Regions from separate parts of the Priestia sp. JSM ZJ58 genome, predicted to be linked through region 3. Evidence: predicted binding sites of a transcription regulator. Region 3 holds the regulator's gene; each other region holds the start of a gene.
What was found. The regulator LexA, encoded in region 3, represses DNA repair genes until DNA is damaged. The targets are predictions, from matches to a motif close to CGAACATATGTTCG.

Region 1 (4,295 bases), on a different contig from region 3:
TAGATAGAATGGGACACTATAAAATCATTCGATTTAGAAATTTGGAAAAATGGTTTTGGAGTTGGTTTAAAAGAATATTAATAAAAATTGCCTTTTGGTTAATCTGTTTAACAATATTCTCCTTTACTTTAGGAGCAGTTTCGGGAATGCAATTCAAATTTCATGCTACAATCTTAGACTTGAATACATTAATTATTTTTTATCAATTTTTCATTAATGGTTTCTTACAAATTGTGCTATATATATTATTAATTTTTATATTCTCATGGGCACAAAGGGGTTCAATACAAGGGTTAATATTAGTTAGTATTTTCATGATTTTAATGTTACCAGGATTTAACCCCTTGGGAATACTTCCTGTGGGGTTAAATAGTCTAGTTTATACAGTAGATTTTTCTCCATTTCATATAACTGTAATCTTATTAATTGCTAACTTAGTTGTATATTTCGCAATGAAATATATCTTTACAAAAAATTTAAAAATTTAACGGAGGAGTTATTAAAATGTCTATTATATCAATAAATAACGCCACTAAAAGTTTTAAAAAAAACACTCTTCTAGAAAATATCAATTTAGATATTGAAAAAGGAAAAATTTACGGGATTATAGGTCCAAACGGTTCAGGTAAATCTGTTTTATTTAAAATGATTTGCGGATTTATGTTTCCAGATAGAGGAGATATATTTATAAATGGTGAAAAAATTGGTAAAAAAAAGAGGTTTCCAGATAACTTTGGAGTGATTATAGAACGCCCTGGTTATATTGCGAATAAGACCGGATTTCAAAATTTAAAGGAGTTATCCTTAATAAGAGGTAAAATTAATGATGCACAGATTATCAAAACAATGGAATTAGTTGGATTGGATCCAGATTCTGATCAGAAAGTGAAAAATTTCTCTTTAGGAATGAAACAGAAATTAGCTATTTGTCAAGCAATTATGGAAGAACAACAAGTATTAATATTAGATGAACCATTTAATGCTTTAGACATTGATAGTGTAAAAAAAATAAGAGATCTGCTGCTTAAGTTTAAAGATGAAGGACGCACAATACTATTAACGAGTCATAATCAAGAGGACATTAACATTTGCGATATGGTCTATCGAATTAATGGTCATACCTTAGAAAGCGTATAACGGGGAAGTTACTGATAATCGCTTCATTATTTTAATAAAGAAAACCAAGAAAATAAATGTTCGATTTTAGATGCTTCTTTTATATTAAGACCTGAAATAAAACAAGCATATTCTAATTAAAATGAACAATGACTGGTTAGTATTGAACCTTACTTAGAATTAAACTTATGGTAACTAAAGTAGAAAAGAAAAATCCTGTATCTTCTTAGATACAGGATTTTTCTCAACTCTATTATTTGAGTAGAACTAGGTACTCACCTTAAATTTAAGGTTATTTCCTTATTTAGATATGGAGATGTAAAAGTTACTGTTTGTTCATTTAACCATTGTGCATCATGAGCTCCTAAAACATTTAAATCACTCATATCCGTATTTCGTGTCATGACATGAAGAGATTCGTGATTTAGTCGTTTTTTTACCAAAGGGAATCCAGTTTGTCTATAAAAGTCATAGTAATGGTTAGTTTCACCAAGACTCCAATTAGAATAGCCAATAATAAGTTTTTGTGTAGAATTAGGTGAACTAAGATAGTAATAGTCAACTTTATTATTATAAAAGAATATAAACCACCCAAGGATTGCTATAGGTACAATAAAGAATGGCCCAATTACACCCCAGAAGACTTTAGACTCCTTTGTTTTGCTAACAGTTATAAGGACTATGTATAGATAGATAAAGTGCAGGACAAAAATCAAAAGATATATTGAAACCCTTAAAGAGAAAACGTATAGGCTCTTTAATGCTAAAAGATAAAAAAGTATGTCCATAGCAAGAAGGATGATAGCTGACATTTTCAATATACTCTTATTACTTTTATATTTCATTTACTATAAATCCTCCTCCTTTTAATCTAGAAATGTTAAATATCGCTACTATTAATATCAAGTGAATAGCAACGAGGTATATAATTTTGGACTTTTCTAGGCGAGTTAAATAGATCACTCTTACTGAATATCGTAAATCCAACCTCTTCCACCTCTATAAATGTATTGACTTTATATATATCGACATTTTTAAATTCTATGGGCCTATTCCATTGTCTCGAAGGAATTAAATCCTGTTCTGCAAGACCTTCCCCGTGAAAAATGAATACACCCAGTCCATTATTAACTAATACCTCTGTTAACCCACTAACAAGATTCAATTTTTCTACAGAGTCAACTTTGATAATAGCACCATCCGATGAAAACTCAAAAAAAGGAACATTATTTTCAATTAAAGTCTCTTTTTCATATCCCAATATCATTGACTCTAAAACAAAGAAAACTGGTAAACGGAACATTTTTTGAATTAAGGAAGTAATCAGATCATGCCTGATCTCACTGATCCCTACAGTAATAGATACAAAAATATCCTGTGGAAAGTCAAAGCTATCAATTATACTTTGGTCTGAATATTGCACATAATATTCTTTTTTCAGCTTCTAGCCTCCTTTAGTATTTAATCTTTTTGAACTCTTACTATTGCGTTATACCGCCATTGACCCTTTTAATGTACCAATAAACTCTTCATAAGTGATAGCAATAATCGGGAAAACTGTAGAATTTTTATTGATTAAAGAACATTTGTTCGTATATAATAGATAGAACAAATGTTCTTTTTTTAAGGAGTTCTTTTAATGGATGATGGGCAGCTACCAAACAGAGTGATTATTTGTATAGACATGAAATCGTTTTTTGCCTCGGTTTCCTCTGTCATACGGGGGTTAAATCCATTGAAAACAAGGCTTGCGGTGGTGGGAGATATCAAAAGATCAGGATCGGTTGTGCTAGCTGCCACACCTTTATTAAAAAAGGAAGGGATCAAAACAGGAAGTCGTCTTTTCGACATTCCTAAAAAGAAAGATATCCATGTGGTGAATCCATCTATGGAGAGATATATTAAGGCTTCGAACTATATTTCGAGTTTGGTGTTACAGTATGTGGCTCCTGAAGACTTTCATGCCTATAGCATTGATGAGTTGTTTATTGATGCGACAGCTTCGTTGCATTTATTCGCTCAAACACCAGAAGAACTGGCCCATAAAATCATCAACGAGATTTATCGCAAGACACGGCTGACAGCTACTGCAGGTATCGGTCCGAATCTCTTACTGGCGAAGGTGAGCTTAGATCATGAAGCCAAGAATAGCCCAACAGGAGTTGCCTATTGGCGATATAAGGATATTCCCTTTAAGTTGTGGTCCATTCATCCGATGAAGGATTTCTGGGGGATATCGTCTGCTACGGAAAGGCGCTTAAATCGTTTGGGCATTCACTCCATAAAGGAACTCGCTCTTTCTTCAAAAGAGATGTTACAAAAGGAATTTGGCATACTAGGCGAAGAGTTGCACCAACATGCGAATGGCATTGATTACAGTCGCATTTCTGATGTATATATTCCTAGTTCTCGTTCCTTTGGAAAGAGTCAAATTCTATTCCGTGATTATACAAACCGAAAACAAGTGGAGTTATTGCTGTTGGAACTATTGGATGACGTGTGTTTTCGCTTACGGATGCATCAGGTAGTCGCACAAACCATCCATTTATCGATTGGCTACAGCAAGCAAACAAGTGGAGGCTTCTCCAGACAAAAGAAAATGGGGAGAGCTTCGAACTTAAGCCAGGATATCTTTCCTTATTGTTTAACCATTTTACATATCTATGATAATGGCATGCCGATTCGCTCCATCGGTATTTCCTTATCAAACACTAGCATTCAAGAAGAAGAGCAAATGAGCTTATTTGAGGATATTGATCAGCGCGAAAGAGCCCATGCTCTTGCCAAAACGATTGATGACATTCGGCTGCGTTATGGCAAGAATAGTGTACTACGTGCGTCTAGTCACCTTCCTCATTCAACAGCTCGTTATCGAAACGGCCTTATAGGTGGCCATAAAGCTTAAGGAGGAAAAAGAGATGGAATCTAGAGGAATGAAAAAATGGCGTCCATTCGCCACTATGCCCGAGCAATACATAGGATTAAAGGAAGTTATAAACAAGCAATTAGAGGTAAATCAACCTGTTTTAACAGAAGAGCAAATGGAACAGATGAATTTCACCTTAATTGAAGCCTTACATACAAATAAACAAGTGTACCTTACTTATTATAAGAGAGGCCAATGCATAACAGGGACAGGATACATTCAGTTTGTTGATTCCCTTGGGGACGTATTTATT
Region 2 (4,295 bases), 2.2 Mb from region 3:
CAGCTCGTTGGCGAAGTGGTTCAGTACGAGGACTCGTATCGTCTCTGCTACATTCGTGGAGTAGAAGGACTTTTAATCGGTTTGGCAGAGCAACTCAGTAACAAATAAGTAAGTGACGTTTTATAAAAGTCTTTACTGAAATGTACGTTTAACCTATCTGAATCTTCAATAGATCGAGATTATTTTCAGGTTTTTTCAAACCTTTATTTTACTTTTTCGCCCCCCTATATATACTTAATTATGGAATTTTTGTTTTAATATTCATAAAAAGGGTATTAGTTCTAAGAATCAACTAAAATAGGAGGAGATCAAATGAGAAGAGCGAAACAAGCTGTTGTAGCTTCTGCTGTAGGTTTAGCTATGTTAGCGACGCCATTAGCTCTACCGAATTTAGGAGGTTCTGCTGGCTCCGCAGAAGCTGCAGAAGTTGGAGGAGACGTAGCGATTGATCCAGTAGCCATAGGACAAGCGATTGCAGATGCGGCTAAAACGGCCGACAATCGAAGTGGTTTTGTTAAGGGAGCGATGGAAAAAGCTTTCTTTGAATCGGGTCAGCAGTATAATGTGATAGTAATGAATTTAAGTCAAGGTTATAATTCCGACCAGTTACAAGGTGTACAATATTTTGATACCGTAGATTATGATGGTATCACGTTTGGGGTCTGGATATTTGAAGAAGGAACGTTTATTAATGAAGGTGATGGAGGTTATGATAACTGGGCCTTTAGAGGTTGGTTTGAACGCACGGGGGACGATGAGAAAACGGTCAACTTCCATAGACCTTGATCTAATTAAACAGAACCCTATTTAATTAAATAGGGTTCTGTTTGTTTGCTATAAGAATTTTTCTGTTTAAAAAGATTGCAATAAAAAGTCTAGTATAGCGCTTTAGACAACAGTATCTCAATTAGAAATCTTGTTCCTTCCACAGTAGCCCAATTTTTTGTTTTCTCTGCAAAACCTTTTCTAGATAACGTTCCGTTATTTTACGATTACTGTGGCCAAGCTCCTTTTGAATTAAGAAAATATCAGCTCCCTGCTGCCTACTATAAATCGCATAAAATGACCAAAATAATGAAGTGAAATCAGTGAAATGGATGGGCTTGAAGCTGCCGGGAAAGGCATTTTAAGCTTTTATTAGCTTTCGTTTTCACTATCGCTATCGTTATCAATATCATTATCGTTGTCAGTATTACCATATTTAAAATCAATAATGTTTTTTCTAATTTCTTCTCTGATTTCAGGGTTTTCTTTTAAGAAAACCTTAGCGTTTTCTCGTCCCTGCCCTAAACGTTCCCCATTATAAGAAAACCAAGATCCAGACTTTTGAACAATATCTACTTCAGAACCAATATCTAAGATTTCTCCTTCTCTTGAGATACCTTCTCCATACATAATATCTACTTCAGCAATGCGGAAAGGAGGTGCCATCTTATTTTTGACTACTTTAATTCTTGTTTTGTTACCAACTATGTCATTTCCCAGTTTAAGTTGTTCAGCACGGCGAACCTCAAGGCGAACGGAAGAATAGAATTTTAGCGCTCTTCCGCCTGGCGTTGTTTCAGGATTTCCAAACATAACGCCTACTTTCTCCCTGATTTGATTGATGAAAATAGCAATGGTTTTAGACTTATTAATTGCTCCAGATAGTTTACGAAGGGCTTGAGACATCAAACGAGCTTGTAGACCTACGTGAGAATCTCCCATTTCTCCCTCAATTTCTTTTTGAGGAACTAATGCTGCTACTGAGTCAACAACAATAATATCTACAGCACCACTTCTAACTAATGCTTCAGCAATTTCAAGTGCCTGCTCACCAGTATCTGGTTGAGATAACAGTAACTCATCAATATCTACACCTAGTTTTCTTGCGTAAACTGGATCAAGTGCGTGTTCAGCATCAATAAAGGCAGCTCGACCTCCATTTTTTTGTACTTCTGCAATCGCATGTAAGGAAACTGTTGTTTTACCTGAGCTTTCGGGTCCGTACACTTCCATGATTCTTCCTTTTGGATAACCATTAATTCCAAGAGCGATATCTAAAGCTAATGAGCCTGAGCTAGATGCCTCAACTTTTGTATGTGTGCCTTCCCCCATCTTAATAATTGATCCTGTACCGAATTGTTTTTCAATTTGTTTTAGAGCCATATCTAGTGCTGCTTGTTTATCATTCATAATTTAAAACCTCCGATTGTTAGTACGTTTACAGTAAACGACAATGTATATGGATAAATAATAAGGATTGGCTCAAATGTTTTTGCTCCGTGCGAGAAAATTTTGTGTTTAACTGTCTTGGTTTATTCTGTTGTTCCTTTATTTATCTCTAAACCCTTAATATCGAACAAATGTTCCTGTTGTGTAATCATACAATAAACGCATCTAGTTGTAAAGGAGAAAGTTTTGTACAAGCCAGCCAAAGAAATATCTTTTTTGTAAAAAGTAGGTTTATACCTTTAATACTTACAGTTATTGAAACTTTAATCTATAAAATAACCCTTATTATACGAACAAAGAATAATTCATTCTCTTATATACATTATGTTATGTACTTGGACTATCGAATAAGAAAAGGGATAAATTATAATAGATTTATTAGAGAAAATTTCCACCTAATAAATTCAAATGAAATTCGTTATTAAAAATGTGATACATTAAATAAGAGACAAGAAATGAAAGGAGTTTTTTTAATGAGTAACCATGAAGCACAAAATGAATTGCCACCAAAAACATGTACAATCGATCGACTTGTAACAATGCCGGATGATGTAAATAAAGTAATCAAAGGCAGCAAAACAGCAACTCGCCGAAATGGAAGATATGCTGATGTAGGAGAGATAATGGTTTTAGAAGATCAAAAATTTGTAGTGGAACGAGTTTATTCTCAATCACTAGGTGAATTAACAGATGAAAATGCTCGCCAGGAAGGCTATGCTACAGTAGAGGAATATAAACAATCTATTTTGTCTTATCATCCTGGGATGCCTTGGCTTCCGCAAATGAGGGTATGGGTGCATGAGTTCAGATTAGTTAACGATTGATAGGTAAAAGAAATGGATTTGTTGTACCGTATATTAGTATATATTCATGTTTCTAGTGTCATTTTATCGATTGGTCCTTTTTTTATTCTCTTGCCAATTGTTAAAAAACTACATAGTTCAAGAGAACAAGAAATGAATGCCTATTTGATCACATTTCAATCTGTTGTTAGGCTCGCAAAACATACGGGCCATGTTCTTGTTATCACAGGGATACTCCTCGTTATGTGTGGCCCATGGACGTGGACTACGCCGTGGATTATAATGACACTGATTTTCCTTTTTTGCTCCTTGTTCTTTCTGGCCCGTGCTTTTTCACCAACACTTCGAAAGTACAAGGAGGAAGGACAAAATAAAAAAGAACTGGCAACTAAACTAGAGCGATCTATTTGGATTTATATCATTCTATTAATGACTATGCTTTGGTTTATGGTCGGTAAGCCAACTTTTTGGTGACACCCATCCATTTGTCATCACTAAGAGTAAATAGTTAAACTGATTATTTTCATCAAATACTGTACGTTTTACTTAACATAACTCGTATTTTCGGTATGAAAAAAGATTTTTGCTTGTATATCAGATGCACATTTGGATTAAAAATTAAAAACCCCTATTAACCGTATGTTAAAGGGGTTCTTACTTATTGTTTAAACTCCAAGTATGAAGTTCTTATAGAAGAATACACTAAATATCAATATGTTTCAAGTCAACCCAAGTAATTATCTACTTGTTGCTACTATTAATAGGTTGATCTATAGATTGTTGGGTCTCAAATAGAGAGGTCTTAATGCCGATTAAAGACGCCACAATCGTTAGGATGCCTGCTGAAATAAAAATTAAAGAGACGCTAATATATTCAGCTGCAACACCTGCTAACATTCCACTAATTGGTAAAGCCAAAAAAGCTAACATACGAGTTGAACTAATTACTCTTCCCAATAAGGCTGATGGTACAATCTCTTGCCTAAGGGTAAACCAATTAATTGCTAATAATGTTACCGAACCGACAATTACAATTCTACAGACTATTAACAAAATAACTGCAGTGTTTGAAAAAGTAAGGATAGTTTGACCTAAACCTATTATTACACCACAATAGATAATTATATTTCCCCGTGGTAATTTATTTAGTTTATTTGCAGCATAAATTGCTACAAATGACCCTAAGGTTTGTAGGGAAAATATTAAACCAATATACTGTGCCGATAAATGTAAATTATCCTTTAGATGAAACATAAATAAAGCTTCCATAGCACCATA
Region 3 (4,295 bases):
ATAAATGAATTACTTAAAGCCAAGCCTTTTAAGTCCAATGAATTTGTCATCGCACTATAACTGCCCCATAGAGACCATGTAAGAATCATGACACATAAAAGAATCAGGCTTTTGGATAAAAATGAGTTAAGCATATTACCTCCTGCAAATTATTTCAAAGATAAGGTACAAAATTCCTACCCTATGATACCATATTTTATTATTTTGTATATATTTTTCTTATAGAGTATAATGTTAGATTGTTCTGAAATTACAACAGCGGCACAACGTGTAATAAAAGGTTCAGTGGAGTAGGCAGTGATTTAGTAATAGATAAAAGAGGTTGGGAAAAAAGGATTTTAGTCGAAGCGAAAAACGAACCATTAATCATCATGTTTGATTAGTGGTTCGTTTTTTATGGTGCACGTAGGTTTCATTTGTTTAGTTCTTTCCAGCAGTTGATTGGAGGGCAAGACGAAGACTCCTGCGGGAAAAGCGGAAGGGGTGAGACCCCGCAGGAGCGCAAGCGACGAGGAGGCTCACCGGCCGCCCGCGGAAAGCGAAGTCTTGCACGGAAATCAACTGCGATGTCACAAGCAATCCCTGCTAGCTTATTTATTTCATTTGTTTCCCTTTAGACTTGCTTGGTTTAGTTATGTCTCAATCTCTTCTTTTTTATAATGTATTTTCTGATGCGAACAGCTTTTATGTTTTAAATCGATCTTTTAATAAATTCCATAGGGAACTCACTCCGAGACTAATGCTGATCAGAATTCCTGATAAAGCTACTATTAAAGCGATATATTCAAAGATAGAAAACTGCTTCATACTATCCCAATTGATGTTTCCCTTTAGCTTGCTAATAACTAAATTCATTCCGTAAATACCGGAAAGAACGGTATAAATCGTTAAAATTAATAATAAGTAATTGTGACGCTTGGCCGCGATTTTCTCTTGATTTTGATACAAAGTACCAAGGGTTTCTTTGACTTCTTGATAAAGAGAATTGATGTGGAAGATTTTTTTAAAGAGCTCAGAAAACTCTTGACCTTCCGTGCGAGAGCTAATTTCTAAAAATAAATATTTACCTGAAAATACAGTAATAGAGCGAATTAGTCGCTCGATGCCCTCTGAATTTTTATGAAACGTGAGCTGAGAATACTCATAGGATAGTTTTAGCAACACGATTTTATAGAAAAAATGCAAAAATAAATTATAGTAATGTTGGCCAAATAGATGATTCATCAAAAGCTGATCCGTTTTAGAGTCTGTCGATTTAGAAATACACGAAAACACATGGTCTGTTATAACGTAATAGGTTTCAGGAGCCCATCTGGAATACACGTGTTTGGTATTATACGTTTTAATATACTCATGGTTGTGTGCAGAGATAAACGGTTTCCCGTCAGGCGTATAGCTATTTAGCTGCCCAGTACGAAATAAAGTTGTGGAGTTAATCTCTTGCTCTTGATTTACCGTTACATAACTTAATACAAACATCCGTTCATCGATAAAATAAGGAAGACTCCCGACGTGCTGTTCACGCGTCGCTTCTTTTTTGATGTGTTCGTTCAAAAATGGCGCGAGCTGTGAAAAAATATAATCCTGTACTTTGCTATAGCGATGATGTTCATAGGTAATGGTGGATCCATGCTCTTCAGCAAGCTTCGGTTCTAATACACGAAAATGATTCATGAATTCTAAAATGTCATCATAGGTGTAATGATTATGACTCATCTCAGTGCGAATGGTCATGACGCCAATTTCAAAAGGACATAAAAAAACATCCACAGACAGCACGTTGCTAGACACGGTGGTGGAGGAAGTTTGTAGCGTAACGGTATGGTCTATTTTTTTTGAAAATCGAAGCAAGCCTTCTTTTTCGCACGAATCAGGAAATAGAATACATTCAATGTAAGGAAGAAAATATTGATCCAAGCTATCATGAGATACGTAATACTGTTCTCCGTAGTATTCTTTTTCTACATGTTTGTTTTGAATGGAAAAAAACTCAAACATATTTGCTTCTAGTGCATGAACAAGCTGCTCTTTATTTTTTCGATCAAAGGAAAAAGGAAAAAGAAACATGTTCATTGCTTTGGTAGGCATAATAGTTTGAAATGGTTCTGTTTTCCTTGGTGTATTGGTCATAAACTACATCCTTCTTATAGTCGGTTGTATTTTTTTTGAGAGTCGAAAAAATGCAGACAGAAAGTAAAAGGTAAAACAGGCTTTATAAAAACCGCTCTACCTGCCTGTAATGATTCGACGTATCATTTATAATATGCCAATTTTTTTAGAAAACAAACGTAAAAAACCAACTAACATCATGATTAGTTGGTTTTACATACAGTGTGTGATTAGTGAATCGTGCGATATACACCAGTGACTTTTCCTAAAATCGTTACGTGGCGAAGAATAATAGGCGCCATCGTTGAATTTTCAGGCTGTAAACGAACGAAATTTTCTTCTTTAAAGAAACGTTTTACCGTTGCTTCGTTGTCCTCGGTCATAGCGACCACAATATCTCCGTTATTAGCAGTTTGCTGCTGACGTACGATTACCATATCGCCATCTAGAATACCTGCTTCAATCATACTTTCTCCCATAATTTCAAGCATAAATACATGATCATCTGGAGAAACGAATTTATCTGGAAGAGGGAAATATTCTTCCACATTTTCAACGGCTGTTATAGGAAGACCCGCTGTTACTTTACCGATAACAGGAACATTAATGACATTGCTTTTAGGGATGTTTACTTCGTCTAGTTGAAGAACTTCGATTGCTCTTGGTTTTGTTGGATCTCTGCGAATTAACCCTTTACTTTCTAAACGAGCTAAATGCCCGTGTACAGTGGAGCTAGAGGCTAATCCCACCGCTTCCCCAATCTCACGAACAGAAGGCGGATAACCTTTTAATTTTACTTCGTGCTTAATAAAATCTAGTATGTCTTGTTGACGTTTTGATAGCTTCATATTTTTCACCTCGATTTTAGCTATTCTTTAGGTGAATTATACCACGTGATGTGTCAATATACAAACATAAGTTCGAAGAATTCCATTGACAGAAACAAATGTTCTCAATAAAATAAGAACATATATTCTGATAGGGGGATCATAATATGCACCAATTCTTACATTCTATGAAACATTACGCTATTTTTTTTGCAGTTATCGCTGCACTTACATATGTATTGACGCTGGTTTTAGGAGCGGATAAAGTAGATTTAGACAAATATTCAACGGTTACTATTACAAAAGGAGATACGCTTTGGGACTTGTCCAACAAGTATCATAATCACCATCATTTGACCACCAATGAATTTGTCAAATGGGTTGAAGACGTCAATGATCTAAACTCAGACACTGCCCAGTCTTTATCTCCTGGAGATAAATTATATATTCCTGTTTTAAAAAAAGAGTTACATAATCAAGTGGCAATTGAACAGTAGTGTGTAACGGCCGTTCCTGAATATTGTTAGAAGCCGAAAAGGTCGTGATAAAAGTGGACGCCATTATTTATTGCCGTGTAAGTACGGATAAAAAAACCCAAGAAACATCTTTACAGCGCCAGCAAGAAGAATTAAAAAAGCTTGCTGATCTTCACCATCTAAACGTAAAAAAAGTCGTAATGGAAAAAGCAAGCGGATATGACGTAGACAGAGAGGGTATATTGGATGTTCTTCATACAATGAAAGAAGAAAAAATATCTGTGCTGCTCATTCAAGACGAAACGCGATTAGGCAGAGGAAATGCCCGAATTGCGCTTCTTCATGCTTTTCATAAAGAAAATGCTACGATCTATACGATTAGTCATCAAGGTCAGCTTCAGCTTTCAGAATCTGATTCGATGGTGTTAGATATTATTAGCTTAGTGGAAGAGCATCAGCGGAAATTACATAACGCTAAAATTAAAAGAGGAATGAAAAGAGCCGTAGAAAACGGTTATCGTCCGCAGCAAAATTTAAAAAATCAAGGAGTTAACTCAGGAAGAGAAAAAAAAGAAGCGCCGATTGAAGAAATTGTCCGCCTTCGTCATAACGGCTTAACCTTTGCTGAAATTTCAGTTACGCTAAAAGGTTTTGGTTATAATATTTCAAAAGCAACGGTACATCGTCGCTATCAAGAGTATCAAGAGAGTGCTCAATCTCTTGATAAAACGAAAGAGATTTAGTAAGATGACTACATGTTGCCGGAACGGTTCGGTAATTTTAATTATTGATTATAAGGAGATAGGTTTTATATGCTATCAAAAGATAAACTTGCTCGTATTAATGCTCTTTCAAAAAAGGCAAAGGCTGAAGGTCTGACAGA

Region 1: ACH6EI_RS24685 (Y-family DNA polymerase) is a predicted target of LexA. The motif match lies at 2,696-2,709, and genes of this name have one in related genera.
Region 2: recA (recombinase RecA) is a predicted target of LexA. The motif match lies at 2,339-2,352, and genes of this name have one in related genera.

The regions. Positions count from the first base shown of each region.
Region 1 is NZ_JBISEM010000004.1:128,627-132,921, reverse strand. It holds gene ACH6EI_RS24705 (hypothetical protein) at 1-488, shown strand, start outside; gene ACH6EI_RS24700 (ABC transporter ATP-binding protein) at 505-1,137, shown strand; gene ACH6EI_RS24695 (hypothetical protein) at 1,392-1,961, opposite strand; gene ACH6EI_RS24690 (hypothetical protein) at 1,997-2,539, opposite strand; gene ACH6EI_RS24685 (Y-family DNA polymerase) at 2,756-4,021, shown strand; gene ACH6EI_RS24680 (YolD-like family protein) at 4,035-4,295, shown strand, end outside.
Region 2 is NZ_JBISEM010000001.1:3,004,596-3,008,890, forward strand. It holds gene ACH6EI_RS15765 (VOC family protein) at 1-108, shown strand, start outside; gene ACH6EI_RS15770 (hypothetical protein) at 313-786, shown strand; gene recA (recombinase RecA) at 1,138-2,175, opposite strand; gene ACH6EI_RS15780 (ASCH domain-containing protein) at 2,688-3,038, shown strand; gene ACH6EI_RS15785 (DUF2269 family protein) at 3,057-3,491, shown strand; gene ACH6EI_RS15790 (MFS transporter) at 3,759-4,295, opposite strand, start outside.
Region 3 is NZ_JBISEM010000001.1:803,157-807,451, forward strand. It holds gene ACH6EI_RS04070 (ArnT family glycosyltransferase) at 1-134, opposite strand, end outside; gene ACH6EI_RS04075 (hypothetical protein) at 417-617, shown strand; gene ACH6EI_RS04080 (magnesium transporter CorA family protein) at 685-2,130, opposite strand; gene lexA (transcriptional repressor LexA) at 2,340-2,957, opposite strand; gene yneA (cell division suppressor protein YneA) at 3,104-3,433, shown strand; gene ACH6EI_RS04095 (YneB family resolvase-like protein) at 3,487-4,155, shown strand; gene ACH6EI_RS04100 (DUF896 domain-containing protein) at 4,225-4,295, shown strand, end outside.